3 regions of the Chitinimonas lacunae genome follow, and region 2 is predicted to be linked to each of the others. Evidence: predicted binding sites of a transcription regulator. Region 2 holds the regulator's gene; each other region holds the start of a gene.
The links. The regulator HrcA, encoded in region 2, represses chaperone genes, less so after heat shock. The targets are predictions, from matches to a motif close to ATTAGCACTCGNNNNNNNCGAGTGCTAAT.
Positions count from the first base shown of each region.

Region 1: the regulator HrcA is predicted to act here: its motif matches at 3,760-3,788, upstream of groES (co-chaperone GroES).
Region 3: the regulator HrcA is predicted to act here: its motif matches at 7,067-7,095, upstream of rpoH (RNA polymerase sigma factor RpoH).

Region 1 is NZ_JBHSBU010000001.1:2,915,168-2,924,956, reverse strand. Features, by position in the region: gene ACFOW7_RS12530 (type IV pilin protein) at 400-852, opposite strand; gene ACFOW7_RS12525 (GspH/FimT family pseudopilin) at 876-1,508, opposite strand; gene groL (chaperonin GroEL) at 1,711-3,351, opposite strand; gene groES (co-chaperone GroES) at 3,401-3,691, opposite strand; gene ACFOW7_RS12510 (hypothetical protein) at 4,004-4,174, opposite strand; gene ACFOW7_RS12505 (helix-turn-helix transcriptional regulator) at 4,362-5,462, shown strand; gene bioA (adenosylmethionine--8-amino-7-oxononanoate transaminase) at 5,529-6,839, shown strand; gene ACFOW7_RS12495 (hypothetical protein) at 6,892-8,487, shown strand; gene ACFOW7_RS12490 (YihY family inner membrane protein) at 8,550-9,789, opposite strand, start outside.
Region 2 is NZ_JBHSBU010000001.1:529,598-539,386, forward strand. Features, by position in the region: gene ACFOW7_RS02240 (DUF1700 domain-containing protein) at 1-493, shown strand, start outside; gene ACFOW7_RS02245 (hypothetical protein) at 523-690, shown strand; gene ACFOW7_RS02250 (hypothetical protein) at 738-962, shown strand; gene mltB (lytic murein transglycosylase B) at 1,234-2,346, opposite strand; gene hrcA (heat-inducible transcriptional repressor HrcA) at 2,359-3,384, opposite strand; gene ACFOW7_RS02265 (transporter substrate-binding domain-containing protein) at 3,534-4,295, shown strand; gene ACFOW7_RS02270 (NAD kinase) at 4,375-5,250, shown strand; gene recN (DNA repair protein RecN) at 5,527-7,185, shown strand; gene ACFOW7_RS02280 (ABC transporter substrate-binding protein) at 7,303-8,298, shown strand; gene tadA (tRNA adenosine(34) deaminase TadA) at 8,345-8,851, shown strand; gene ACFOW7_RS02290 (GNAT family N-acetyltransferase) at 8,848-9,789, shown strand, end outside.
Region 3 is NZ_JBHSBU010000001.1:3,817,089-3,826,877, reverse strand. Features, by position in the region: gene ACFOW7_RS16465 (AsmA family protein) at 1-903, opposite strand, end outside; gene ACFOW7_RS16460 (acyl-CoA thioesterase) at 1,031-1,474, shown strand; gene ACFOW7_RS16455 (cation:proton antiporter) at 1,589-2,950, opposite strand; gene rsmD (16S rRNA (guanine(966)-N(2))-methyltransferase RsmD) at 3,106-3,711, opposite strand; gene ftsY (signal recognition particle-docking protein FtsY) at 3,973-5,388, shown strand; gene ftsE (cell division ATP-binding protein FtsE) at 5,411-6,064, shown strand; gene ftsX (permease-like cell division protein FtsX) at 6,073-6,978, shown strand; gene rpoH (RNA polymerase sigma factor RpoH) at 7,140-7,991, shown strand; gene ACFOW7_RS16425 (ABC transporter ATP-binding protein) at 8,062-8,976, opposite strand; gene ACFOW7_RS16420 (hypothetical protein) at 8,982-9,789, opposite strand, start outside.

The DNA.
Region 1 (9,789 bases), 2.4 Mb from region 2:
CCGAATTCCCCTGTGTAGGCGACTGGAGATTGACCGATGGTGCGGGTGATTTGGACTGTTGTTCCGTATCACGCACTGATCGTAGCAAGGCCCGTCTGACCCCCAAAATCCAGGGTGACGAGCGGGCGTAAGCACCGTGCCAGCGGTTTTTGCCTGCTGTGTTGGCCGATCGGCGGTGGAAACAGGGACCTTAAGGCCGATCAGGCCACGGCAGGAGCCGGTTTGATGGGGTTTTTGTTATCAAGTGGACCGAATTGGCCTTGAAACTGCGCTGAGTGCTCACTTATCCGCTATCCACAGAGGCGGTCAATCAAGCGGTCAAAGCAGTAATGGAAAATTTTATGAAAAATCCATGCAAGACAGTAATTAACTGATTAAAAATATTAAAAAATAAAGCCTCTACCAGGATTTGGTGACGCTACCGTTGACCCAACGGCGTTGCCCTTGCGAATTGGCTTCGAAATACCCATCGCTGCTCATCAGGCCGCCGGCGATCGGGGTGGCGCGGATGGTGTAGGTGTCGTCGGCACAACTGCCTTGGAAGGCCACCGTGTAGTGTTTGGTATTGCTGTCCTTGGGCGAGGCATTGAAGAACGGCAGGGTGGTCAGCGAGGGACAGTTGGCGGCGCTGCTGACGCCACGGGTGATGCCGTAGAAGCCCTGCTCGGTAAAGCGGCGCTCCATCAGCGAGACGATTTCCGACAGATCGGCCTTGACGGTGGAACGGGCCGCGGACTGGACATAGTTGCGGTAGGACGGAATGGCAATGGCCAACAGAATGCCGATGATGGCCACGGCAATCATCAGCTCAATCAGGGTGAAACCGGAATGGGCGGTACGGCGGCTTGGCATGGTCGATCCTTTCTGGCGCGCCCTTAAGTGCAGTTGGTCGAGGCTATCTGGGTTTCCACCCGGCCAAGGACATTGACCAGGACATTGCGCTGCTTGAGCGAGGTGGCGCCGCTATAGCAGAGGGTAAAGGTGACGGCACCGGTGCGTGAGGTACCGGTCGGTCGATAGGTCAGCACATAGGGACTGCTGGTCAGGCTCGAGCTGATCGTGGCGCCGCGGCTCGAGGCCGCGCGGATTTGCAGCACGGCGTCAGCCAGGGTCAGCGAGCCGTCGCCGTTGAGGTCGGCGATGCCGTCGGCCGAGGTCAGATTGCTGTCGCCGTTGCGGTCGAGGTCGGGAGTGTCGATCTGACCGTTGGCATTGGCATCGATAAAGATGATGCGGCCGACTGCCCAGTCGTTGCTGCCGCTGCAACTGCTGCCGTCGCTGCTGGGGCAGACGGTAACGGCGCTGCTGCGTTTGATCGATTCGGTACGGGCCATCGACAGATCGGCATAGAGATTGGCGCTCTCGGTGCTGATCGTGCCATTGCGCAACATATCGCTGAGGCTGGGTACGGCAATCGCCATCAGGATGGATAGCAAGGCAATCACTACCATCAACTCGATCAGCGAGAAGCCGCCTGTGCGGCGGGAGGAACAAAGCGGTTTGGGCATAAGCATAACCATCAGCGCGAGGAGGTCTGGAATGCCGGAGCCAGGTTCCGGTCTGTGTATGCTGTCTGGATGGTAGTGTCCGAGGTGCCAGCTTGCACCCCGGTGGCGATAGGCGGTAGCCCTGTCGTTATGGGCGGTCGATAAAGCAAAACCCCGCCGAGGCGGGGTTTTGCGTACTGCGGAAGGTTCGGCCGGGCCGGACTTACATATCCATGCCGCCCATGCCACCCATACCGCCCATGCCACCGCCGACCGGTGCATCGTCCTTCGGCAGTTCGGCCACCATGCAGTCGGTGGTCAGCATCAGGCTGGCGATCGAGGCGGCGTTTTGCAGGGCCGAGCGCGTCACCTTGGTCGGATCGAGCACGCCCATTTCCACCATATCGCCGTACTCACCGCTGGCGGCGTTGTAGCCGAAGTTGCCTTGGCCTTCGAGCACCTTGTTCACCACCACCGAGGCTTCTTCGCCGGCGTTGGTGACGATCTGGCGCAGCGGGGCTTCGATGGCGCGCAGCACGATCTTGATGCCGGCGTCCTGGTCATGGTTGTCGCCCTTGAGCGAGGCCAGGGCCGAGCGGGCGCGCAGCAGTGCCACACCGCCGCCGGGGACGATGCCTTCTTCAACGGCGGCACGGGTAGCGTGCAGCGCGTCTTCGACACGGGCCTTCTTCTCTTTCATCTCGACTTCGGTCGCGGCACCGACCTTGATAACGGCCACGCCGCCGGCCAGCTTGGCCTTGCGCTCTTGCAGCTTTTCGCGGTCGTAGTCGCTGGTGGCTTCCTCGATCTGGCGGTTGATCTGGACCACGCGGGCCTTGATCGCGTCTTCCTTGCCGGCGCCGTCGATGATGGTGGTGTCTTCCTTGCCCACTTCGATGCGCTTGGCTTGGCCCAGGTCAGCCAGGGTGGCTTTTTCCAGGGTCAGACCGACTTCTTCGGCGATCACGGTGCCGCCGGTCAGGATGGCGATGTCTTCGAGCATGGCCTTGCGACGATCACCGAAGCCCGGGGCCTTGACGGCGACGGTCTTCAGGATGCCGCGGATATTGTTGACCACCAGGGTAGCCAGCGCTTCGCCTTCGATGTCTTCGGCGATGATCAGGAGCGGACGGCCAGCCTTGGCGACTTGTTCCAGCACCGGCAGCAGTTCGCGGATATTGGAAATCTTCTTGTCGTGCAGCAGCACGAAAGGATTGTCCAGCGAAGCGATCTGCTTGTCGGGGTTGTTGATGAAGTAGGGGCTCAGGTAGCCGCGATCGAACTGCATGCCTTCCACGGTGTCGAGCTGGTTTTCCAGGCTGGAGCCGTCTTCGACGGTGATCACGCCTTCCTTGCCGACCTTGTCCATGGCGTCGGCGATGATCTTGCCGATGCTCTCGTCGCTATTGGCGGAAATCGAGCCGACCTGGGCGATTTCCTTGGAGGTGGTGCAGGGCTTGGAGATGGCCTTCAGTTCGCCGACCAGGGCGGTCACGGCCTTGTCGATGCCGCGCTTGAGGTCCATCGGGTTCATGCCGGCGGCCACGTATTTCATGCCTTCGAGCACGATGGCCTGGGCCAGCACGGTAGCGGTGGTGGTGCCGTCGCCGGCGATATCGGAGGTCTTGGAAGCCACTTCCTTGACCATCTGGGCGCCCATGTTCTCGAACTTGTCCTTCAGTTCGATTTCCTTGGCCACCGAGACGCCGTCCTTGGTGATGGTCGGCGAGCCGAAGCTGCGCTCGAGCACCACGTTGCGGCCTTTCGGGCCCAGGGTCACTTTAACGGCGTCGGCCAGTACGTTGACACCGGCGATCATGCGTTGGCGAGCGGAGTCGCCGAATTTTACTTCTTTAGCAGCCATGTTGATTCTCCGAATTCGTTGGGGTGTCGCAAAAAGACCGGGGGGAGGCTTAGGCCTCAACCACACCCATGATGTCTTCTTCGCGCATTACAAGCAGTTCTTCGTTGTTGACCTTGACGGTCTGGCCGGAATACTTGCCGAAGATGACCTTGTCACCCACCTTGAGTTGCAGGGCTCGGACCGAGCCGTTTTCCAGCACCTTGCCCTGGCCGATGGCGACCACTTCACCCATGTCCGGCTTTTCGGCGGCGTTGCCGGGCAGGACGATGCCAGAGGCGGTTTTTTCTTCGGCTTCGACGCGCTTGATCACCACGCGATCGTGCAGGGGACGGATTTTCATGGATTGACTCTCCTAATAGGGACGGTTCGGAATGCAAGCAGTGAATATTCAATCACTTGAAGTCAACTGTTAGCACTCGTCGCTAACGAGTGCTAATAATAGGGACCGTCTGTAAGGTTTTCAAGGGGCGGGTCGGCAAGTTTTTCGCCGATGCCCTGCGCTGCCGTATAACAGCCTGCTTCCCGCTGTGTCGCCTCAAGCGGCCCCGAGTGCGAACCTCGGCCCGATAGATCAGAAAAGGAAAAAACGGTTCCTGACCAGTTAAGGTCTGGAAAAAAGAAGGGAGCAATTCTGCCTTTTTCGCGCGCCTCTCTAAGTCGGCATGGCGACCGGGTCCGCGGCGGCCGGCCGGTGCCAGGGACGCTGTCCCGGGCCATGACGGTCGGGGCCGTTGTGATGGCCCGCCGGCCGCGGGACCGGACGGCTGATCGGGGGATCGAGCCGCAGCTGGCGGCCCGCCTTACCGTTGCGTGGGGATTGCATGACTCCTCCTCGATGCGTCGGACGTTTCGCTTGCTGCCGATTTATTCCTATATCTGTGGAAGGCGACGCCCAGCCATTGCCCGCCGCAGACTAGCGGGCGCTGGCGCGGCTGGCATCGTCCAAATCGATGAAATGCAATCCAGCGTGCGGCCAAGTGACCGACGCGCGGCAGTCAGGAGGAAATGCTATGCAACGCTCGGCCAACCATGACGAGATCGTGGCCCTTTTCTATGAGGGCGCCCTCGACAGCGCTCAATACCACAATGCCATGGCGGCGCTGGCCAATGCCTGTAGCAGCCCCCGGGTCGCGGCGCTGGCCTGGAACCGCAGTGAGGAAGGCGGGCAGGTGCTGAGCGCAGTCGGCGACGACAGCGGCGCGGCGGCCGATTACAACCGCTATTTCTACCGTCTCGACCCAAGTCGCCCCCGGCTCGGTGCCTGGGCACCCGGCCGCTGGTATCACGACAGTCAGGAATTGGGCGGGACACTCGCTAACGATCCCTTCTACCGCGACTTTATGCGGCCGCACCGGCTGGGCCATGTGCTGGCGGTCAAGATCGACGCGGTCGACGGGGTCGATTACTACCTGAGTTGCGTGCGCCTGCTCGACCAGCCCGATTTCGACCCCGGCACCAAGGAGTGGCTGACGCAGCTGTTTCCCCATATGCAACGGGCGTCGCGGCTGGGTGCCCGGGCGCGGGCGCTGCAATTGCGCGCCGGGCTTGGTTGGGCGGCGCTCGACAGCCTGGCCACGGCCGTGCTGCTGCTCGAAGTCGATGGCCGGATCGCTGCCGCCAACGCGGCCGCCGAGCGGCTGTTCCAGCAGGAAACGACCTTGCATTGCCACCAGCAGCGGCTGGTGCCGCACGATAGCGGTGCGGCCAGCCGGCTGTTGCAACTGCTGAGTGCCGCAACCGCGGTGCGACCGCGTGGCGGCACGCTGGCCGTACCAGGTTGTTCGCTGCGCTTGAGCATCCTGCCGCTGGCCCCGGAATCGCCGTGGCGCACCAGCCTGAGCCAGCCGGTGGCCTTGGTGCTGATCGATGATCCGGGGGCGGCCATCGATCCTGATCCGAACTGGTTACAGATGCTCTATGGCCTCACCCCGGCCGAGACGCGGCTGGCCGGCGTGCTGGCTCACGATCATTCCCCGGTCGAATGTGCCGAGCTGTTGGGGGTGAGTCTGGCCACCATCCGCACCCAGTTGCGGGCGCTGTTCGGCAAGACCGGCACGCGGCGCCAGGCCGAGCTCGCGCGCCTGTTGGCGCTGACTCAGCGGCCGCTATAGCGTCGGGCTGGCGCAGGGCGGCCGGCCGGTCCATCATGATGGCCTGATCGATCCCGCGGAAAATGCATGAGCAATCAAGACTGGCTGGCGCGCTCACGGCGCGCGGTATGGCATCCCTGCACCCAGATGAAGCGCCATGAAACCCTGCCGATTGTCCCGATCGAACGGGGACAGGGAGTCTGGCTGTATGATTTCGACGGTCGCCGTTATCTCGACGGCGTCAGTTCCTGGTGGGTCAATCTGTTCGGCCACTGCCACCCGCGACTCAACGGCGCCATCACCGATCAGTTGCAGCAGCTTGAGCATGTGATCCTGGCCGGCTTCACCCAGCGGCCGGTGGTCGAGCTGTCGGAGCAGCTGGCCGCGCTGAGCGGGCTTGGCCACGCTTTCTACGGCTCGGACGGCGCCTCCGCCACCGAGATCGCGCTCAAGATGTCCTTCCACTACTGGCGCAACAGCGGCCGTCCCGGCAAGAACCAGTTCGTCAGTCTGGCGCAGAGCTACCACGGCGAGACGCTGGGGGCATTGTCGGTGACCGATGTACCGCTGTTTCGCGAGACCTACGCCGAGCTGCTGCGCCCCTCGCACCGGATCGGCTCGCCCGATCGCCGGCTGGCGGCACCCGGTGAATCGGGCCACGACTATGCGCTGAGGATGGCTGCCGAAGCCGAGCAGCTATTTGCCGAGCGCAGCGAGCAGATCGCTGCGGTGATCGTCGAGCCGCTGGTGCAGGGCGCGGCCGGGATGGCCATGTACGACCCGGTCTATCTGAGCCGGCTGCGCGAGCTGTGCGACCGTTACCAGATCCATCTGATCGCCGATGAGATCGCCGTGGGCTTTGGCCGTACCGGCAGCCTGTTTGCCTGTGAGCAGGCGGCGATCCGGCCGGATTTCCTCTGTCTCTCCAAGGGCATCACGGGCGGTTATCTGCCGCTGTCGGTGGTATTGAGCCGCGACGAGATCTATGCCGCCTTCTACGATGACGAGGTAAGCCGTGGCTTCCTCCATTCGCATTCCTATACCGGCAATGCGCTGGCGTGCCGGGCGGCGCTGGAAGTGCTGGCGATCTTCGATGAACTCGATGTGCTGGCCGACAACCAGGCCAAGGCCGCGGCGGTGGCGGACGATTTCGCCCGGCTGGCGGCCCATCCCCGGGTGGCGCATGCCCGCCATTGCGGGATGATCTGGGCCTTCGATGTGGTGGGAGCGCAGCCGGGTTTCGCCAGCCGTTTCTTCGCGGCGGCGCTGGAGCGGGAACTGCTGCTGCGGCCGGTCGGCAATACGGTCTACCTGATGCCGCCTTATGTGATCAGTGTCGAGGAACTGCGCTGGAGCTTCGCCACCATGGCCGATCTGCTCGACGCCGCTGACTGGTGAAACCGGCGCAATCCCTTTATAAAACAGTTGTACCGACCTGTTTGGGCTAGCCATGTCGCTCGCGCTCGCTGTGCCGCAACCTGTGACCAACCGCAATCTGGTGGTCGAAACCAATCCCAAGGCGCTCAAAGCGTGGCTGGTCTCGCTGCCGCACGCCAATCTTCATGAGACGTCCCGCGCCATCTTCGATGCGCTGACCTCGCTCAATCGGGTGCGGCTGCCCGACGACGAGCGCCTGCGGCTGCTCGAACACTACCAGGTCAGCATCGATATGCTCGATGCGCCGCTCGAAGCTGCCTATACCTCGGCCGCCGTGCCGGTCAAGGACAAGACCAAGCAGGCCGCCACGCTGGCACGCAATCTTCAGCTCGAACTGGCCAACGGCTACAAGCTGGTGCTGACCGAGCGGGCCAATGTGCGTTTCAGCCTCGGCAATAAACATATCCCTGAGCTGGCGCAGCGTCTGATGTGCACCTATCAGAAGCTGGTCTGGGTCTGCTGCAAGAGCTACGCCCAGATTCCGGCCGGGGTCTGGCTCGAAGCCCATACCCTGTTTCGCTATGCCATCCAGCACAAGATGATCGATGCGCCGGCCCAGGCGCAGAATCCGATGCAGACCATCGGCGGCCTCTACAAGCAGATGCTGCTGATGGCGCTGGCCGACCCCTATCGTTATCACCCAGCCGAACTCGACAAGATCCAGGATCTGATCCGCAACTACGGCAGCGCTGCCCAGTTCCAGCCGCTGACGGCGACGCCGAGTCCGGCCGGTTTCTTCCTGATCCGGCTCGACAGCGACACGCCGCCGGTCTTTCTGGGCCAGCGGCCGGTCGATGTGCAGCCTTCCAATGCCATCCTGCTCGACACCATCGAAATGGCCAAGCTGCTGCACAAGGCCTTGCAAGCGGTCGAGCAGAAAGCCCCGACTGCGCCCGACAAGGCCAAGGCACTGGCTTGGCTCGATCTACTGCGCCGGGTCACCAGGCAGTGGAGCATTGCGCCCAAGCGGGTCTTCCAGCGCATCCGCGCCAATAGCCAGGTCGAGATCGCCGGCGGGCTGCGGATGACCGCTTTCTGCTTCAACGGCATGAAGCCGCAGACGCAGCCGGTGCTGATCGACGCCCCATCGGGCATCGAAGTCAGCGACAGCAACGACACGCCTTCGCCCCAGGCGGTCAGCGGACCGGCGATGGGCAGTCCCGATCAGTGGCTGGTGCTCAACGAGAGTCCCGGTGGCTTTGCGGTACGGCTGGCGCCGATTCCGCAGCATTGTGTCTACCGGGTCGGCGATGTGGTCGGTCTGCTGTCGCAGGGCGGCGAGGGCTGGCTGGTGGCCTGTGTGCGCTGGATGCAGACGGTGGACGAGGGCGAAGCGATCGAGATGGGGGTGCAGGTGCTGGCGCCGCGTGCCGATCCGGCCATGCTGCGCCCGGTGCTGGGGCCGCCCAGCTCGCTTTACCAGTCGGCGCTGCTGCTGCCCGAGGTGCAGCCGATTCAGCAGCCGGCAATGATTCTGGCGGCACGCGGCACGTTCTCGCCTCTGCGCGAGCTGTCGGTTTTCGTGTTCGATGGCGAATTGCGGGTCAGGGCCACCAAGCTGATCGAACAGTCGATCGGCTACGATCTGTTCGAGTTCACTCCAGCCTGATTTCTCGTTTATTGAGATTTCTTTTCTATGGCGCGCCATGTCTTGCGCGTCATTTTCATTATTTATTTAATTTGTGCCGGGGCCGCCGGTTCGGCCACAGGCGGCTGCAGCAGCGCCGGCGGAGGCTCGTCCTGCCCGCTGCGGCTGCGGGCGGCAATCTCGGCGAGGCTGAGGTCGAGTTCGCTGTCGAGCCGGGCAAAGGCACCTTCGATCAGGGTCTGCACACTGTCGTGGCTATGGGCCGGGGCCGCCTGGCGATCGACCAGCAGATGATAGACATCCTTGGCGCGGATGGCCGACAGCGCCGTGCTGAGCACCCAGCGTCCGTTACGGGTGGCCTGGACCCAGCCGCGATCGGCCAGCCGCTCCAGCAGCTCGTGCATTTCATCCTGCCCGGCGCCCAGGGTACGGCGCAGACGGCCAAGGCTATGGGTTTCGCCGCGCTGGTGGGCAATATCGAGCAGCAGCAGCAGCCGCAACGCATCGTTGAGCCGGCGCTCCGGATGGGGCCGCCGGCGCCAGGCCTGGCCGCGCCAGTAGGACAGGGTGGCCGAAAGCACGGCACCGCACAGCACGATCACCCAGGCGATATACAGCCAGATCAGGAAAATCGGCACGCTGGCAAAGGCGCCATAGATCAGCTTGAAGGTGCCGAACTGCTGCACATACCAGCCAAACAGCTTCTTCATCAATTCAAAGGCCAGCGCAGTGAACAGCGCCGAGGCCAGGGCATGGCGCGCCGGTACCGGGCAGTTGGGCACCACCCGGTAGAGCAGGGCAAAGCCGCAGACCGACAGCAGAAACGAGCTGCCGCTCAGCAGCAGCGCCACCCCACTGCCGCCTGCGCCGCTCTTGCTGGCGAGCCACGAGGTCAGGGTCAGGCTGATGCCGAGCAGCAGCGGACCGAGCGTCAGCACCGCCCAGTAGATCAGGGTCTTGACCACCATCGGCCGGCTGCGCCGCACCCGCCAGATGCGGTTGAACGCCTTGTCGATGGTGAACATCATGGCCAGCGCCGTGCCGGCCAGCGACAGCATGCCGACCAAGGTCAGCCGGTCGGCATTGTCGGTGAACTGGCGCATATAGACGGTAATGATGCGGCCGGCCGATTCAGGCACCAGATTGGTCAGCAGGAAGGTTTTGAAGCGGGTCGATACCTCGTCGAACATCGGGAAAGCCGAGGCCACCATCAGGGCAATGGTGAAAAACGGCACCAGGGCGAGCAAGGTGGTGAAGGTCAGGCTGCCGGCCGCTTCCATGCAGCGGTCTTCGCGCACGCGTCGCAGGATGAATTGGAGGAAT
Region 2 (9,789 bases):
GGAGTATTTCCGCGATGCCGTCGCCGCCGGGCGCAGTGAGAGCGAGGTGGTCCAGGGCCTGGGCCAGCCTCGCCAATTGGCTCGCGAGCTGAAGGCCGAGTCACGGATCAAGCGTTGGGAGGATCGTCGCTCCCCCGTCAATTTCGCCCGGATGTTCTTTGCCGTGGCCGGGCTTGGGGTCATCAATCTGCTGCTGCTATTGCCGCTGTTCGTGGTGGGCTGCGTGATGGTGATCTTCTTTGTGATCGCGCTGTCGCTGCTGATCGGCGGAGCCGGGGTGCTGCTGTCGTCCCTGCCTGGCATCGATGTGGTGGGAGTGCTGCCGCTGATCGAGATCGAAGGCGTGGAAGTGGGTGAGGGCGCCGCCGGTCTGGTGCTGTTGATCATCGGCGGTGCCTGGCTGTGGCTCAATCTGTGGGTCAGCAAGTGGATGGGCGTAGGACTGATCCACTATGCCCGCCTCAACTACCGCTTGATTCGCGGCGAGCGCTGAAGCGGCTTACTTATACCGGAGAAATCATCATGTTCGGATTGTTCGCATTGGGTGCACCCCGACTGACGCCGCCGCCGGCTCCGTCTACCACGCCGACCCCGACCCCTCAGCTCGTCGGCGCTGCCTGCAACTCGCCCCAGCCGCTTGCCGGTCGGTCGCATGCCCATCGCAGCTCGACCGTGGTCGCGGCAGGATAAGACACAGCGAATCAGCTGGCAGGTCAACTGTGGAAAAGGAGCAAGCCATGTATCGATCCGACGAACGCGCAATGAGCCGGTCCGCCCAATACGCCAGCGGAGTATTGCTGGCCGGCGTGCTGTTTCTGGGCCTGACGGCTGCTGTGCACAGCCTGATGCGTCCGCTGAGCGAGGGCATGGATCGCTATATCGCCCTGCACCAGACCGTTCCCACCCAGCAGATCAGCACCGCCGCCGCCGAAACGGCCGGCCAGCCGCAGCGCAACGGTTGAAGCATGATGTAACCGCGATGCGGCTGGCGCGGGGGAACCGCCCAGCCCATCCGGTCCTTTAGCTCCTTTCGGCTTGAATCGGCGTCTTGGCCTGGTTGAGGTTCGGACACGCCGACTCCACGTGGGCTGAAGGGCGCTCGATTTCCACCTCCAAGAGCAAGCGCATTCGCTCAAGGCCCTGACCAAAAGCATGCGCAGGCGCGTCCGATACTGCAATCGGCATCGGAGCGGACGCCAAGTTAGCGCCCACTGACTGCCGATTCTCTCCCGCTCAGCGCCGCCGTTTCCCCTTGCGTGCCGGTTTGCTCCGCTTGCTGTTTTCTGCCTTGCGTCGGGCTGCCGGCTCGGGCGGCACCAGGCTGGGGTCGAGATAGGCCGCACGGATCGCCCCGGCCATTTCGTGTACCGCCATTGCATACAGGGTGCTGCGGTTGTAGCGGGTCAGGGTGTAGAAATTCTGTAGTCCAAGCCAGTAGTGAGTAATGCCCGGCGCGGTTTCTAGCGGTGCCAGGACCGCCAGCGGATCGTTGGCGGGCGGCTCGACGGCATGGACGCCAAAGCCGGCCAGTTCCGACACCCGATAGTGCAGATTGAATTTGTCGTCGACCAGGGGCAGGAAAGCATCGCCCTGGACCTCGGCCAGCAGCACCAGAGGCGCGCCGCGATGCCAGCCATGGGCGCGGAAGTAGTTGGCTACGCTCGCCAATGTGTCGCCAGGATTGCTCCAGATATCGTGCCGCCGGTCGCCATCCCAGTCAGCGGCATAGGCGCGAAAGCTCGACGGCATGAACTGCGGCATGCCCATCGCACCGGCGTAGGAGCCCTTGAGGCTAAGCGGGTTGATCCCGTCTTCGCGCGCCAACAGTAGAAATTCACGCAATTCCTTGCGGAAATACTCGGCCCGGCGCGGATAGTCGAAAGCAATGGTGGAGAGCGCATCGAGCACCCGAAAGCTGCCAGTATTACGGCCCCACATGGTTTCCGCGCCCAGCACTGCCACCAGATATTCCGGGTCGATCTGATAGCGGTCGGCCACGGCCGCAAGCAGCTCGCTATGCTCGCGCCAGAACTGCACCCCCAGACGAATCCGGGTGGCATTGACGAAATCGGGGCGGAACTCGTAATAGGGCCGGCTGGTGGAGGGGCGATCGAGAATGGCCAGAATCTGCGGCCGGGGTACGACCTGATCGAACAGGTCGAGCAGTTGCTGCCGCTCGAAGCCGTAATCGCGGCTTAATTCTTCGATAAATGCCTGCACATCGGGACGATCGACATAACGGCTGCTTTGCTCGATCGGCTGGGCAGCCACCAGCTCCTCTGCAACAGCCGGGCAGCACAACAACAAGGCGGCGAGGCCGCCGCACACTACGGAGGGGAAACGCATCGAATGGACCAATTAGGAAGTTTGGTGCGATAGCGCCGACGATAACAGCTTGGCGGTGATATCGACGATGGGAATGATGCGCTCATAGGCCATCCGGGTCGGGCCGATCACCCCAAGCGTGCCGACGATATCGCCGTTGACCTGGTAGGGCGCAGTGACGACCGAGCATTCATCGAGCGGCGACAGACCGGCTTCCTGGCCGATAAAGATCTGTACGCCGGCGGCCGAGTGGCCGATGTCGAGCAGTTGCAGCAGGGCGGTTTTTTCTTCGAATACCCGAAATAGCCGGCGCAGCCGTTCCACATTGGAAGACAGATCGTCGACCCGCAGCAGATTGCTTTCGCCGCTGATCACTACGGCATTGCTTTGATCCTCGAGCGCCCGGTCGCCAGCCTGGACGGCGGCATTCATCAGCTCGGCGATATCGCCCTGCAAGGTCTTGATGTCTTCGTAGACGGCCCCGCGCAGTTCTTCGAGCGTCTTGCCGGCGCAGTGTTCATTGAGGAAATTGGTGGCCTTGATCAGTTCGCTGGCGCTGTAGTCGCGTTCGGTCAGCAGGATGCGGTTCTGTACATCGCCATTGGCGCTAACCAGGATCAGCAGCAGACGCCGCTCGGACAGGCGCAGGAATTCGATCTGACGCAGCGGAATGGCCCGGCGCTTGGGCGTCAGCACCACCCCGGCGAATTCGCTCAGTTGCGACAGCAGGGTAGAGGCCGCGGTAACGGCCCGGGTGGGGCTGTCGAATAGCAGTTGTTCTTCGAGTTCGTGGATTTCAAGCTGTTCGAGCGGCTGGATGGTCAACAGCGAGTCGACAAAGAAACGGTAGCCTCGTGCCGTCGGCACCCGCCCGGCCGAAGTATGCGGGCTGGCGATGAAACCCAGCTCTTCGAGGTCGGCCATGATATTACGGATCGAGGCTGGCGACAGCTCCAGACCGGAGAATTTCGACAGAGTCCGCGAGCCGACCGGTTGTCCGTCGGCGATATAGCGTTCGACCAAGGTCTTGAGGAGGATTTGCGCGCGTTCGCTCAGCATGGTAAATCGATTGTACCGTTTCCAGCTCCGGCGGCAACCCGCCCAGGCCAGTCACGGTCGTCTGTTTTGGCTGTCCCGTGGCATTATAGATAAGTGATGCCTAATGGATAGGTCCAGTCCGGCAGACGCACAATGAGGAGAACTAGCAAGTGAAACGTGTTTTGACCGCCCTGGTGGCTTGTTTCCCACTGTGGGCCGCAGCAGCCGATGAAATTCGCATTTCGATGGAAGGGAAAGATCCGCCGTTTGAGGAGATCGATGAAAAAGGCCAGCTCAAGGGCTTCAACGTCGATATTGCCAACGCCCTATGCGCGCAGATGAAGGCCAAATGCCGCTTTGTGGTCTTTCCGTGGGACGATCAGATTCCTAATCTATTAGCCAAAAAGTCCGATGCCATTCTGGCGTCGATGTCGATCACCGAGGAGCGCAAAAAGCTGGTGGCCTTCAGCGACCGCTATATGCGTACCCCCAACTTCTTTGTGGCGCGCAGAAAGACCATTCCTTACGTCTATATCACGCCCAAACGACTGGTCGGCAAGAAGATCGGCGTCCAAGCCGACACTACCCAGGATGCCTACCTGACTGCCGTCTACGCCGGTCACTCGACGATCAAGCGTTATACCTCCAACCCCGATGTGTACGACGCCCTGGTCAAGGGCGAAGTCGATCTGGGAATGTTCGATGCCGCCGCGGTGCATTTCGCCTTTCTCAATACGCCGCGCGGCAAGGACTTCGAACTGGTGGGCTCGGCCATGACCGATACCAAATACCTGGGCGAGGGCGCGGGCATCGCTTTCCGCAAGGAGGACCGCGAATTGCGCGAGCGCTTCAACAAGGCGCTCCATGAAATCCTGGAAAACGGCGTCTACCAGGAGACCCAGCGCAAGTACTTCATCTTCAACGTCTATTAAGCCGCCGTCCGGCCCGCTGCCGCTTGGCCGGCGCCGGGCCGGCTATCTAGGCTCGGCGCGCTTATGGTTAAATGCCGGGATGACCATGCTGTTCAAAAATATTGCCCTGGTGGCGCGCCATAACAGCCCGCATATCGGTGATCCGCTGCGCCGCCTGGTGACGCTGCTGCGGCATGAATGTTCGTCGGTATTGATGGACGCCGATACGGCTCAGGAACACCCCATCGCCGATGTACTGGTGGTCGAGCGCGATGCCATCGGCAAGGTGGCCGATCTGGTGATCGTGCTGGGCGGCGACGGCACCATGCTGTCGATTGCCCGTATCGTCGCTCCCTACCGGATTCCACTGGTCGGTATCAACCAAGGCCGGCTCGGCTTTATGACCGATATTGCGGTTGACGATATCGAAACCACGGTCCCGCGCATTCTTGGCGGCGATTTCGTGCCCGAAGAGCGCATCCTGCTGCAAGCCAAGATTCTGCGCGGCGATCGCGAGATCCATGCATCGCTCGCCTTTAACGATATCGTGGTGCGCAGTGGCGGCACCGGCACCATGATCGACTTCGAAGTCTTCATCGACGATCAGTTCGTCTATAGCCAACGCTCCGACGGCCTGATCGTCACCACGCCCACCGGCTCGACCGCCTATGCCCTGGCTTCGGGCGGTCCCATTCTCCATCCCACCGTCCCGGCCATCGCCCTGGTACCGATCTGCCCGCAGACCATGAGCAGCCGGCCGATTGCCGTCAACGACGCCTCGGCGGTCGATTTCATGCTGACGCGCGGCCACGATGTCCGGGTGCATTTCGATGGCCAGTCGCATTTCGATCTGCATGAGATGGACCGGGTCACGATCAAGCGCTACCGCAATTCGCTGCGTATTCTCCATCCGCTCGGCTACAACTACTACGATATGCTGCGGCATAAGCTTCATTGGGGCGAACGTCTGTTTTGATCTGACGTATTCTGTTTATTTTTCGCTATTATCTGCGCCAGATCTTGCAAGAATTTTGCGAAAAATTTGATTTTCGTCTCATTGTTCTCCATCCCCCGTCCATTTCCGCCTGCGTGACTGTCGCGGCAGCGACACAACCCCGCGCCGAGGCTGCGCAGGGCTTGAATGCGGGCTGGGCGGCCTGCCGGCGTGGTGCCGGGCGTCTGTGCGGGTATCGCGTGGCGGGGGGAATACGGTAAAGTTGCCCGGTGATCGATCGTTTCCCCAATCATCGCTATGCTGCTGACGCTGCAAATTCGAGATTTCGTCATCGTCGACCGGCTTGACCTGGCCTTCGAGCGCGGTTTTACCGTGCTGACCGGCGAGACTGGCGCGGGCAAATCCATTCTGATCGATGCGCTGGGCTTGCTGCTCGGCGATCGGGCCGACGCCGGTATGGTGCGTGGCCAGGCCGAGCGGGCCGATCTAAGCGCTGAATTCGATATTTCCTCCCTGCCCGAACTGAATCTGCTGTTGCGCGACTATGCGCTCGACGGCGACGAGGGTATCTGCCTGCTGCGACGCACGGTCGATCGCAGCGGCCGCACCCGCAGCTATGTCAATGGCCGACCGGCCACTGCAGCCCAACTGAAGGAGATCGGCGAGTTCCTGGTCGATATCCACGGCCAGCACGCCCATCAATCGCTGCTGCGCGGCGAGGCCCAGCGCGCGCTGCTCGATGCCTTTGCCGGCCAGACGGAACTGGCGCGCTCGGTACGCCAAGCGTTCCAGGCCTGGAAGAAGGCCGAGGAGGCGCTGCTGTCCGCGACCCAGGATGCCGATCGCTTTGCCGTCGAACGCGAACGGCTGGCCTGGCAGATCGAGGAATTGGGCCAGCTCAACCCCGATCCCGACGAATGGCCGAAGCTCCAGGCCGAACATAGCCGGCTCAGCCATGCCGCCAGCCTGATCGAGGGAGGGCGCGCCGCGCTCGATACGCTGGCTGACGGCGAACTCAATGCCCAGGCACTGTTGTCGACCGTCGCTGCCCGGATGCACGATCTGGCCAGACTCGACCCGGTGCTGGCCGAAACGGTCGAGCTGCTGGTGGCGGCAGAGGCCAATCTGGACGAGGCAGTCCATGCGCTGCGCCGCTATAGCGACCGGGTGGAGCTAGACCCTGAGCGGCTGGCCGAAGTCGAGGCGCGGATGGACGCGCTCTATCGGATGGGCCGTAAATACCGGGTCGAGCCGGAACGGCTGGCCGAATTGCTCAACGAATGGCGTGAGCGCTTTGCCGCGCTGGGTGCGGTCACCGATGTCGAGGCGCTGGAAGCCGCCGTGCGGACGGCCGAGACCGCCTATCGTGAGCCGGCGGCCCGTCTGTCGGCTACGCGGGTGGCGGCGGCCGTCGAGCTGGGACGGGCGGTCAGCACCGAGATGCAAAGAATGGCCATGGCCGGCAGCCGTTTCGAGGTGGCACTGTTGCCTGGCGAGGCGCCACAGCCGTTCGGGCTTGAACAGGTCGAATTCCAGGTCGCCCCGCATGCCAGTGCGCCGGCCCGCTCGATCGCCAAGGTCGCCTCAGGCGGCGAGTTGTCGCGTATCAGCCTGGCGCTCCAGGTGGTCACCAGCCGGATCGCCCAGGTTCCCACCTTGATCTTTGATGAAGTGGACGTCGGCATCGGCGGCCGGGTGGCCGAGATTGTCGGTCAGTTGCTGCGCCAGCTGGGGGAGCGTCATCAGGTGCTGTGCATTACCCATCTGCCTCAGGTGGCAGCTTGCGGCAACCAGCAGTTCCGCGTGGCCAAGGCGCTGATCGAAGGTGAGGTGCGCAGCGGCATCAGCGTGCTCGACCAGGCTGGCCGTGTCGAGGAGATCGCCCGGATGCTCGGTGGGGTCGATATCACCCCGACCACCCGCCGCCATGCCGAGGAAATGCTGGGGCTTGCCTAGATGTCTATATAAGAACTTCCAAATTTGCCGATTCGGGTTTAGACTGAGCTCACAGTCTGGATGCCGGTTTTCCCTGCCGGAACAGGCACTTGTCGTGTGTTTGACCAGGAGCCGACCATGGAACCGATCTTTGCTTGCCTGCGGGTATTGCTGGTGTTGATCTGCGCAGCCGGAGTACTTGCTAAGCCTATACGGGTTGGTTATCTGCCCGATATCGGCTTTGCCCCGCTCAATGTGGCCGACGTAAAGGGCTACTGGCGCGAGCAGGGAGTGCAGGTCCAGCTGGTGCCGTTCGACGACAGCCAGAGCCAGATGAAGGCGCTGGCCAATGGCGAGATCGATGTGGCGGGTGATCTGCTGGCCAACGCCATCGGTTGGCAGATCGCCGGGGCGCCGATCCGGCTGGCGGCCGAGACGCATTGGTCCAACGGCAGCGTCAAGCTGCTGCTCAAGTCAGGCCAGGATATCCGCCAGCTCAAAGGCCAGGTTGCCGGGCTTGCCGATAAGCAGATGGGCCAGATGTTCCTGCTGTCGCGCTATCTCAACGCCAACGGGCTGCGGCTGGCCGATTTCAAGCTCCAGGAAGCCAATGCCGAGCGGGTGGCGGCCGGCTTCACCCGGGGTCAGATCCAGGTGGCGCTGCTGGCCGATCCGTATGCGGCCGAAACCCAGCGGGTCGGGAGTGGGGTGGTGGCGGTAGACAGTGCGACTTACCAGGGATTGCTGCCGGCCGGTTTTGCGATCAACAGCCATAACGAAGCCGGCATCGGCGCCGAGCAATGGACCCGCTTCTATAAAGGCTGGCTCAAGGCCGTGCTGTGGGTGCGCGGCCCCGATTTCAAATGGGGCGAGTTCCGCGATCTGCTCAATGCCCGCACTTTCCGCAATTTCTCGGCCCAGAGCGATGCCGGGATGATGGATATGTACAGCGGCATCAAATTCCACGGTATCTACGACGCCATCAAGCGCCACGGCGAGCTGGGCGGTATGGAATATTACGTGCGCGACGTACTGCGCTTTATGAAGGAAAACGGCATCAGCCGCACCGATCCGCAGCCGCGTACCCTGATTGCCTCGGCACCGTTCGAAGAAGCACTGAAGGCGTTCAAGTGATCCTGGCGCCAGGGCCGCATTTCGGTTAAGGTCGCGCCTTTTTCGCATGGCTACCGATCAAGACTGGATGCGGCTGGCACTGCAACAGGCCGAGCTGGCGCGACAAGCGGGCGAGGTGCCGGTGGGGGCAGTGCTGGTCAGAAACGGTGAGTTGCTCGGCGTCGGCAGCAATGCCCCGATCGGGCTGGCCGATCCTTCGGCCCATGCCGAGATGCTGGCGCTGCGTGCTGCCGCCAAGCTGCTTGGCAATTACCGTCTGCCTGGCTGCGAGCTGTACATTACCCTTGAGCCCTGTGCCATGTGTGCCGGGGCAATTCTTCATGCCCGGCTGGCCCGGGTGGTCTATGCCGCGACCGATCCCAAGACCGGTGCTGCCGGCAGTGTGCTCGATCTGTTCGCCGAACCACGGCTCAACCACCATACTGTGGTGGAGGCCGGTGTGCTGGCCGATGAAGCGGCGCAACAACTGCGAGCCTTCTTCGCCGAGCGGCGCGAAGCCGCTCGGGCAGCCCGCCGTCAGGCCCAGGCCTCTGTTCCGGAGTCTTCCCGATGATCTATTCCCGCCTGCTGGTCGATCTGGCCAGCCAGACCCTGACTGCCCATGATGCGCACGGTCGGGTCCTCAAGAGCTATCCGGTGTCGACCGCCGCCAATGGACCGGGCGAGCGACGCGGCAGCTTCTGTACGCCGCGCGGCCGTCATCGTATCCGTGCCGCCATCGGCGCCGGTCTGCCGGCCGATGCAGTATTCGTCGGCCGTCGCCCGACCGGCGAACATTACAGCGAAGCACTGGCAGCCGAAGCGCCGGGGCGTGACTGGATACTGGCGCGCATCCTCTGGCTGTGCGGCACCCAGCCGCGCTACAACCGCTTCGGCGAAGTCGACAGCATGCGTCGCTATATCTATCTGCACGGCTGCCCCGATTCGGTACCGCTTGGCCGGCCCGGCTCGCATGGTTGCATCCGGATGCGCAACGCCGACCTGATCGAATTGTTCGACCGGCTGCAAGCGGGTTGCGAAGTGGTGGTGCTGGAAAATGCGGCAGCGCCGCTTTCGGCCGACGAGATGGTGATCCGGGCGCTGCCCTGGCGCTTGGCGACGGATGCGGCAGCGGTGCGTGAGCAGGTATTCATCAGGGAAATGGGGGTGCCGGCCGAGGTCGAGCGCGATGCGGCCGATGCGACGGCGCTGCATCTGGTGGCCTGGGACCGCTTCGGTCGTGCCGTCGGCTGCGCCCGCTTGTTGCCCGACGGCTGGGTCGGCCGGATGGCCGTGGTATCGGATTGGCGCGGCCGGGGTGTCGGTGCCCGCTTGCTGACCACGGCTTTGGAGCTGGCCAGCGGACAGGGCTGGCCGCTCCTGCGGCTCAATGCCCAGGCCGATGTATGCGGCTTCTATGCCCGCTATGGCTTTGTGCCCGATGGCGAGCCGTTTATGGCGGCAGGTATCCTGCATCAACGGATGCGCCGCTCCTTGGTGGACAACAGCGCA
Region 3 (9,789 bases), 3.3 Mb from region 2:
GCCGCTGAGTTCGGTACGGCTGCCCTTGATCAGAAAATCGGCATCGAGCTGGCCCGTGCCAAAGCCATTCTCGCCAAATTGCAGTTGCGGCGTCTTGAAGCCGGCCCGCCACAGCGATTCGCCGCGCTTGACGCTGGCGTTGGCGCTGACCCGGCTGGCGCTGGCCCGCCAGGGCAAGGCGGCGGCATGGAAGTCGCCTTGCAGCGCAAAGACCCCTTCGCGCCATTCGGGGGTTTCCACCCTGAGTCCCAGGCGGAATTGGCTCAGTTGCGCCGTCAATTTCTCCCGATCGAAACGCAGGCCGCTTTCGATCTTGAGGGCGCCGCGCCAGTCGGCGGCGGCCAGTTGGCCCTGCACCGTCATCACGCCGCCTTCGGCTTCGGGGTCGACCGCGTGCAGTTCAATTCCGTCGAGCCGCATCCGCTCGCCGAAGCGGTCTTGCCAATCGAGGCCGGCATCGACCAGCTGCACCCGGTTCAGATGCCATTCGACCCGGCCACGACGCGGCTTGCGCTGTAGCAGGTCGTCGCAACTGAGGCTGCCGTCTTCGTATTGCAGAACCTTGAGTTTGAGACCTTCGACCCGGCCATCGACAAATTCGGCCCGCCCTTGCAGCAGGCCGCCCCAACCGAGGGAAAAGCGGGCCGATTCGAATTTGGCGAATTCGGTACCACCGGGCTGGGCCAGGGTGACGTCTTCGAGCGTGATGCTTGGCCGGGGCAGCAGCGCCAGCCGCAGGGCGCCGACTTCCAGGCGCCGGCCCAGCGATTCCGAGGCATCGGCCGCGATCCGTTCCTTCAGGGGCGCGATGTCCAGCAAAGGCAGGACAATCACGGCCAGCAGGACCGCAACCGCAGAAAAAAGCCAGCGACGCCGGCGGGGAGAAAGTTGACGCAGATGCATGGGGGCCGATTATTCCAGATTCATGCCGCCTCCCCCAAATCGATTAGGACCAGATCAGCCCCCCGTCTCGCTTGCGAAAACGGCGTGGCCCGCTAACATCGCCGCTTTACCGCTACGGAATCGCCCCATGACCACCCCCTTCCAGCCCCATCTGACCGAAATCAAAGTACGCGGCTACCATCTCGACCTGTACGGTCACGTCAACAACGCCCGTTACCTCGAATTCCTCGAAGAAGCACGCTGGGGGTTCACCGAAGACCAGGGCTTCCTGCAATGGGTGATCGATAGCGGCCTGGCTTTCGTGATCGTCAATATCAATATCGATTACCGCCGCCCGGCCATGATGGGCGAAGCGCTGCTGATCGAAACCGCCATGAAAAAGGTCGGCAACCGCAGCGCCGTGATCCACCAGACCGTCAAACTCAAGGGCACCGACACCCTGATCGCCCAGGCCGACGTCACCTTTGTGATGTTCGACGGCAAGCGCGGCAGCGCCGTGGCACTCGATGGCGAACTGCGCGAGCGCTTCCTGTCGCTGCCGACCTGGCCTGAAGCGGCTGCCTCTGCCTGATAGAAGGAAAAACGGCGCGGACCCCATCAAGTCCACGCCGCTTTATTTATTTTTATTCATATCCAGCTCTGTATCTTGCAGAGATTTTTCCTGTAATTTTCCTTTCGCTCTGCCTCAGCCGCGGCCACGCCGCCGCAGCAGCCAGGCCAGCACCGGTGGCGTCACCAGGGTGGTCAGCACGATCACCACCACGATCACCGAGTAGAGCGCGTCCGACACCACCCCGAGCTGACGGCCGATCGCAGCGAAGATCAGGCCGACCTCGCCACGCGGCACCATGCCCCAGCCGACCAGCCATTTATCGACCGGCCCGGCCGCCAGCCCCGCCGCGATCTTGCCCAGCACCGCCACCAGCGTGACCAGCAGTGCAACGAGCACGGTTGAGGTGTCGGCCAGCAATTGCAGATTGACCTGCATCCCGGTCAGAACAAAGAACAGCGGCACCAGCATAAAGCCGATTGGCTCGACCATCCTTTGCATCCGGTGGGCATGCTCGCGTTCGAGCAGGTCATGCACTTCGGCCTTGAGTGATGCTTCGCCCGGCTTCAGCGTCTCACGCAGCGCGACATGGAAACCGTCGTGGTCGAAATCGCGGTAAAAGCCCGCTTCCAGAATCAGACCGGCAGCAAACGCCCCGACGATGGGCGCCAGCCCCACCAGATGGGCCAGATAGGCAAAACCGAGGCAGAAACTCAGCAGCACGGTGAATTGCATCGCAGCGCCCGAATCGACGCGGGCAAGCAGTCGGGCAAGACGCGGCGCCAGCCATTGGCCCAGCACGATGGCGCCGATCAGGAAGCCCAGCGCCAGGCCCGTGATCCGGGCGACTTCGAGCGCACCGACGCCGCCACGGCTGGCAATGGCCGAAACCACCGCCAGGATGATCAGCCCCAGCACATCGTCGATCACCGCCGCCCCCAGCACGGTGCGCGCTTCGGGGCTTTGCAGGCTGCCCGCGTCCTTGAACACCCGGCCGGTGATGCCGACCGAGGTGGCAGTCAGGGCAGCGCCCAGGAATAGATGGGCAGTAAAGCTCACATCAGGCAGCAGCCACGGTCCGATCACCCAGGTGCCGAGCAGGAAGGGCAGTACCACCCCGACCACCGCCACCAGAAAGGCACGCCAGCCGACCTGCCGCATGGCGCGCAGATCGGACTCCAGACCGATCTGAAACAGCAGCACCACCACGCCAAGCTCGGCCAGGAAATGCAGGATCGGGTCGGTTTTCAGCGGTTCCAGCCCGCCAAAACCCAGCAAGGTCAGATTGCCCAGCAAGATGCCGATGGTCAGCTCGCCCAGCACCGCCGGCTGGCCAATCCGCTCGACCAGCCCCGACAGTCGGGCCAGCAGCAGCAGCAACATGATCCACAGGAAACGTTCGCCAGCCGGTTCGCCAGCAGCGGCCCAGGCCGGTGCCATACCGAGCAGCGCCAGGGCTGGCAGGATAAAACGCAGCGAGAAGGAAGCTTTGATCATCGACAAATCGCCTCGGATAGCGGGTCAGCAAAGAAGGGCTGCTTGATAGAAAACTATCTGCATTTTCTTTGCAAGATCAGTAGCGGTTTTTATTAAAAAATAAATAACCCCATTGAAACCCCGGGCGAATTGCCGGCAAATGGCAGGCTGAGGCGCTAGGCTGGTTCAGTTGTGGCGGCGGCTTGCAGAACAGCGTAGTGGACCAGTCCGGCCTGGCCCTGGCGCACGATTTCCCAGCCATCGAGTGGTGGAAAGGCGGCGCATTCGAGATAGACCCGGCCGCCGGGCTGGAGCCGGTCGCGCATCTGCGGCAGCACACGGGCGGCCAGATCGGAGGCAAACGGCGGGTCGAGAAAGATCAGGTCGAACTGCTGGCGGTCGCTGGCAAGAAAACTCAGGGCGTCGCGGCCGACGATATCGATCTGGCGGGCGTCGAGCAGGCGACGGTTTTCCTGCAAGGCGGCGATGGCCTGGCGGTTGTTTTCCACTGCCACTACCCGGCGGGCGCCGCGTGAGGCGGCTTCAAAGGCCAGTGCCCCGCTGCCGGCAAACAGGTCGAGGCATTCCAGGCCATGGAGTTCCTGTCCCAACCAGTTGAACAGGGTTTCGCGTACCCGGTCGGGTGTGGGGCGCAGCCCTTCGCCATCGGGAAATGACAGCAGGCGGCGGCGGAATTCCCCGGCGATGATGCGGACCTGATTACGATGGGCATCGGGCTTGGACTTGCCCGACTTAGCCGTGCGGGGCGGCGCGTTCTTCATGACACCCTTCTTGGGACTGGCGGGAAAAGATAGAATCCTACCCCACCGCCGGCCGGTCCGGCTCGTTTCACCACTCGGTTCTACCGCATGACGGATAGCAAGCACAAACAACCCGAATCGTCCGGCTGGGGCAAAAAGCTCTGGAAGGCACTTAATACCGACATCGGCCAACTGATGAGCGGCGACAAGGCGACGCCGCCCACGGTGGAACCCTCCGCGCCGACACCCGCCCCTCAGCCCGAAGCGCTGAGCCAGGCGCCGATGCCGCAACCGGCTCAGGCACCTCAACCGGACCCGACACCTGAGCCGGTTCCGGCACCTCAGTCGATTCCGACACCTCAACCGGCTCCAGCACCTCAGCCGGCTCCAGTACCTCAGCCGGCTCCAGCACCTCAACCGGCTCCAGCACCTCAACCGGCTCCAGCACCTCAACCGGCTCCAGCACCTCAGCCGGCTCCGACACCTCAGCCGGCTCCAGCACCTCAGCCGGCTCCAGCACCTCAACCGGCTCCAGCACCTCTGCCGGCTCCAGCACCTCAGCCGGCTCCGACACCTCAGCCGGCTCCGACACCTCAGCCGGCTCCGACACCTCAGCCGGCTCCGACACCTCAGCCGGCTCCGGCACCGCAACCAGCTCCGCCACCGCAACCAGCTCCGCAGCCACAGGCGACGGGGGAGCCGGTGGTCGAGAAGTCGTTCTGGCAGCGCACGGTCGAGATTCTGAATACCGATGTGACGGTGCTGGCCCGCGATGTCGCCGAGGCGAGCAAGGAAGTCTGGCGTTACAAGCTCAAGGCGGGTCTGGCCAAGACGCGCGACAAGCTGGGCAAGGAGCTGGCAGCGCTGTTTGGCGGCGGGCAGATCGACGAGGATCTGTATGAAGAGCTGGAAACGGTGCTGTTGACGGCGGATATGGGAATCGATGCGACCAACCATCTGCTCAAGGATGTGCGTGAGCGGGTCACCTTGGCCGGATTGAAGGATGCGGCCGAACTCAAGGGAGCGCTCAAGGGAGCGTTGACCGAGCTGATCACGCCGCTGGAAGCGCCGTTGTCGGTCGAAGGCCACAAGCCTTTTATCATTATGGTGGCCGGGGTCAACGGCGCCGGTAAGACCACCTCGATTGGCAAACTGGCAAAGTATTTCCAGAGTCAGGGCAAATCGGTGCTGCTGGCCGCTGGCGACACCTTCCGCGCGGCGGCGCGCGAGCAGCTGATGGCCTGGGGCGAGCGCAACGATGTGACGGTGATTGCGCAGGACGGCGGCGACTCGGCGGCGGTTATCTTCGACGCCATCAATGCCGCCCGCGCGCGGCAGATCGACGTGGTACTGGCCGACACGGCCGGTCGTCTGCCGACCCAGCTTCATCTGATGGAAGAGATCAAGAAGGTGAAGCGGGTGATCCAGAAGGCCGATCCGGCCGGCCCGCACGAGGTTCTGCTGGTGCTGGACGCCAATATCGGCCAGAACGCGCTCAATCAGGTCAAGGCGTTCGACGACGCGCTGGGCTTGACCGGTCTGGTGCTGACCAAGCTCGACGGCACGGCCAAGGGCGGGATCATCGCCGCGATTGCCAAGCAAAAACCCATTCCGCTGCGCTTTATCGGCGTCGGGGAAGGCATCGACGATCTGCGGCCGTTTGAAGCCGCCGACTATGTCGATGCGTTGATCGAATAAGCCCAACGGCCGACGGCCCGCGATGATTCAGTTCAATCAAGTCAGCAAGCGCTATCCAGGTGGTTTCGAGGCGCTTAAGCATCTGACCTTCCGGATCGAGACGGGCGAGCTGGTGTTTCTGGCCGGCCACTCGGGCGCGGGCAAGAGCACGCTGCTTAAGCTGATTGCCGGGATAGAGCGGCCGAGCGCCGGCGCGGTGGTGGTCAATGGGCAGAATCTGGCCAGCATCACGCGGCAATCGCTGCCTTTTGTACGGCGCCATATCGGTTTGATCTTCCAGGATCACAAGATCCTGTTCGACCGCAGCGTGTTCGACAATGTGATGCTGCCGCTCGACATCCTCGGCTACGACCGGCGTGATGCCGGCAAGCGGGTGCGGGCGGCGCTCGACAAGGTCGGGCTGCTGGGGCGGGAAAAGCTCAATCCCATCTCGCTGTCGGGTGGAGAGCAGCAGCGACTGTGCATTGCCCGCGCCGTGGTGCACCGGCCCGCCATCCTGCTGGCCGACGAACCGACCGGCAATCTAGACCGCGATTACGCCCACGACATCATGGAGCTGTTCAAGAGCTTTCATCAGGTCGGGGTAACGATTCTGATCGCGGCCCACGACGAATCGTTGATGGCCGACTATGGCCGCCGCATTCTGCGGCTGGCGCACGGCCAGTTCACCCAGTAAGGACCGCCATGAAGCAATGGTTGCTGCTGCACCGCATGGCGCTCGCTCGCACCGTCAAGCTGCTGGGGCAGGCGCCATTCGCCACTTTCGTCAATCTGCTGGTGATTGGCGTGGCAGTCGCCCTGCCGCTTGGGCTGTATACCGTGGTGGCCAATCTGGGCAAGCTTACCGACAAGCTGCCGGTGCGGCCGCAACTGACGGTGTTTCTGCATACCCATGCCAGTCCCGACGATATCGCCCGCCTGAAAAAGCAGCTCGAAGGCAGCCCGCAGGTGGCGCGCGCCCGCTTTGTCGATAAGGCCGAAGCCTTGAAAGCACTTGAGCAAAGCAGCGGAATTGCCGAATTGCTGGCGGGGCTGGAAGGCAATCCGCTGCCCGATGCCTTTGCCGTGGAACTCAAGGACAACGACCCGGCCAGACTGACCACACTGGCCGAGCAGGTCAGGACCGATCCGGCCGTCGAGACGGTCCAGCTCGACGCCGACTGGGCGCGCCGCTTGCAGGCCCTGGTAGCGCTGGGCCAGGAAGCCACCCTGGTGGTGGCGGCATTGTTCGGCGCGGGCTTATTGCTGGTGACGGCCAATCTGATCCGTATGCAGATCCTGACCCGACGCGAGGAGATCGAAGTGGCACGCCTGATGGGGGCGACTGACGGATTCATCCGGCGGCCGTTTCTCTATTTCGCGGCGACACAGGGGATATTGGGCAGCCTGATCGGCCTTGCCATGGTCGCCCTGGCGGTTGAGCGACTGGCCCATCCGGTAGCGGAACTGGCCCGACTCTATAACGACCGGTTCGAACTGACCCTGCCGCCGGCCAATATCCTGGCCATGGCCCTGCTTACCGTCACCCTCGTCAGCCTGGCTGGAGCCAGCCTGTCGGTACGGCGTCACCTCCAGGCCATAGACCCTTGATATAGCAGGGTTTTTGCTGGCACCCCCGATCCGGTCTCCTATTGGAACAGTTCGTTCCAGTTCTGCAACCCAGGAACTCCTGCCCCTGTCTGGCACTCTCAGATGTCGAGTGCTAATATGCAGTGGGTCGGTTCTATCCCCGGCCAAGAAGGAGTCGAATAATGAGCGCCACCATGAGCCTGCCGGTCATTTCCGCCGGCGATAGCCTTGATAGCTATATCCGTCAGGTCAATACCATTCCGATGCTGACCGCCGAGGAAGAAGCCGATCTGGCGCAGCGTTACCGCAGCGGCAACGACCTCGAAGCCGCCGGGCGGCTGGTGCTTTCCCATCTGCGGGTGGTGGTATCGATTGCCCGTGGCTACTCCGGTTACGGACTGCCCCAGGCCGATCTGATCCAGGAAGGCAATATCGGCCTGATGAAGGCCGTCAAACGCTTCGAACCGACTCGGGGCGTGCGCCTGTTCTCCTTTGCAGTGCACTGGATCAAGGCCGAGATCCACGAATACATCATTCGCAACTGGCGGATGGTCCGGATCGCCACCACCAAGGCGCAGCGCAAGCTGTTCTTCAATCTGCGCAGCATGAAGCAGAGCTTCGCCGCCCTGACCCACAAAGAAGCGCGCCAGATCGCCGAAGACCTCGGGGTCAAGCCTGAGGAAGTGCTGGAAATGGAAACCCGTCTGTCGGGCCAGGATATCGCCCTGATGGCCGAAGACAACGACGACGACAATCATTACGCCCCGATCGACTGGCTAGCCGACCACGACAACGAGCCGGTGGCCGTGCTGCAACGACGGGCATTCGATCAGTTGCAAGGCGAAGGACTGGAAAAAGCACTCGACACACTGGACCCCCGTTCACGCCGTATCGTCGAAGCCCGCTGGCTTGCCGATGACGAAGCCGCCACGCTGCATGAACTGGCAGCCGAATTCGGCGTATCGGCCGAGCGTATCCGCCAGATCGAAGGCAAGGCGCTACAGAAGATGAAGGGTGCCTTGACGGCGGCTTAGCCGCAGCGGCTCCACTTCCCATGAAAAAGGCCGAGCAGCAATGCTCGGCCTTTTCGTTGCCGCAGTCGGTTCACACCGCCACGGTCTTGATATCTTCGCCGATGAATTCGAGGAAGGCTTTTTCCAGGCTGATCATCGGCCGCACCTCACGCAATTCGGCCCCGCACTCGCGCAGCCGCTGCAAGGTATCCCACAGCGCCGCCGTGGAGACCTCGACGCACCAGTTACTCGAATCGAGCCTGACGGCACCTTCAATCCCGATCTGACCGGTGCAGCAGAAGAACACCGAATAATTGCCGTGCTTATTGAGCAATTCAGCCGGTGTCTGCACGGTCTTGATCAGGCCCTTGTGGATAAAGCCAAAGCGCTGCGCCAGCCGCTCGACATCGTGCAGCACATGGGAGGAGAAGAACAGCGTGCCGCCCTGGCTGTGATATTCATGCAGGATATCGACGGTTTCGCGCCGCCCGATCGGATCAAGCCCCGACAGCGGCTCGTCCAGAATCAGCAGACGCGGCTTGACCGCCAAGGCATGGGCCAGAGCGGTACGCTGCACCATACCTTTGGAAAAGCTGCGGATCTTCTTGTCGGCCACATGGGCGATGCGAAAGCGCTCCAGCCATTCGAGACAATAGCGCCGCACATCGGGCACCTTGAGCTTATGCAGCGCAATCCCGGCCGACAGCACTTCATAGGGCGTCAGATAGTCGTTCAGATACGGACTCTCCGGCACATAGCCCATACCGATCCGCGAAGCATGCTCGGCAATCGGGCGGCCGAAGATCTCGGCCTCACCGCTGGTCGGACGCGAGACGCCGACCAGGATCTTGATAGTGCTGCTCTTGCCGGCCCCGTTGGGACCGATAAAGCCGAAGGCTTCGCCCTCCTCGACCTCGAACGAGATCCCTTTGAGCACTTCGCTGCGCTTTAGCCGCGCATCGCGATATGTTTTGCGGATATCTTGGATTTTTATTGCAATCGCCATCCAGCTCACCTTGCCGCAACTTGCAACTCGACGTTGCCGTTTTTGATGATATAGCTTCCGCCCAGTGGGTCCGGGGGTATGGCGGGAAGCAGTTTTTCCTGTACCAACTGCGCCAGTTCGGTCGGCGCCGCGCCATGGCGGCGGCGATAAGTCTCGACTGCCTGCTTGAGCGTAATCAGATTACGCAGCCGGGCCGCCCGCTGTTCCAAAAAGTATTTAAGCGGCGGCGCACTTTGCTTGGCCATCGCCTCGACCATCTGCAAAGCCTGTTCAGGCTCATAACCACGTTCGGTCCAGCGGGCCGCCATGGCCGTCAGGGCATTGCGATTGACGCCTTCGGCGCGCGAGGCCGCTATCCGCAGATCGGCCGCAGCCGCCGCGTAGTTCTTCTCGAAGTAGTACCAGTTGAAACCCCGGAAGAACGGTGGCAGGTAATCGCGCTTACGCGCCTCGGTAGCCAGTTGCAGAATGGTCTGGCCGGCCTGGAATTCGCCATTCCACGGCAGAATGGCCGCCGCCGTATAGTAATTGTCCTCGTGCATCGGGTTCAGCACCGCCGTCGCCAGCTGCACCTTGGCCAAGACCTTGTAGGTATTCTTCTGCAACTCGTGCACCCCCACTGTCTGCGAGCGGAAAGCACCGATATTGGCCGCCAGATATCTATCGCCGCCCGCCGCGACCAGTTGCAGCTCGGGCGGCATCGCGACTTCCATTTCGATCAGCCGATACTTGCGCGGCAGCTCGTTGAGCGCTTTGACCACCGAGACATAGGCAGCCAGCATGGCACAGAGCAACAGCGTCAGCCCCAAGAAC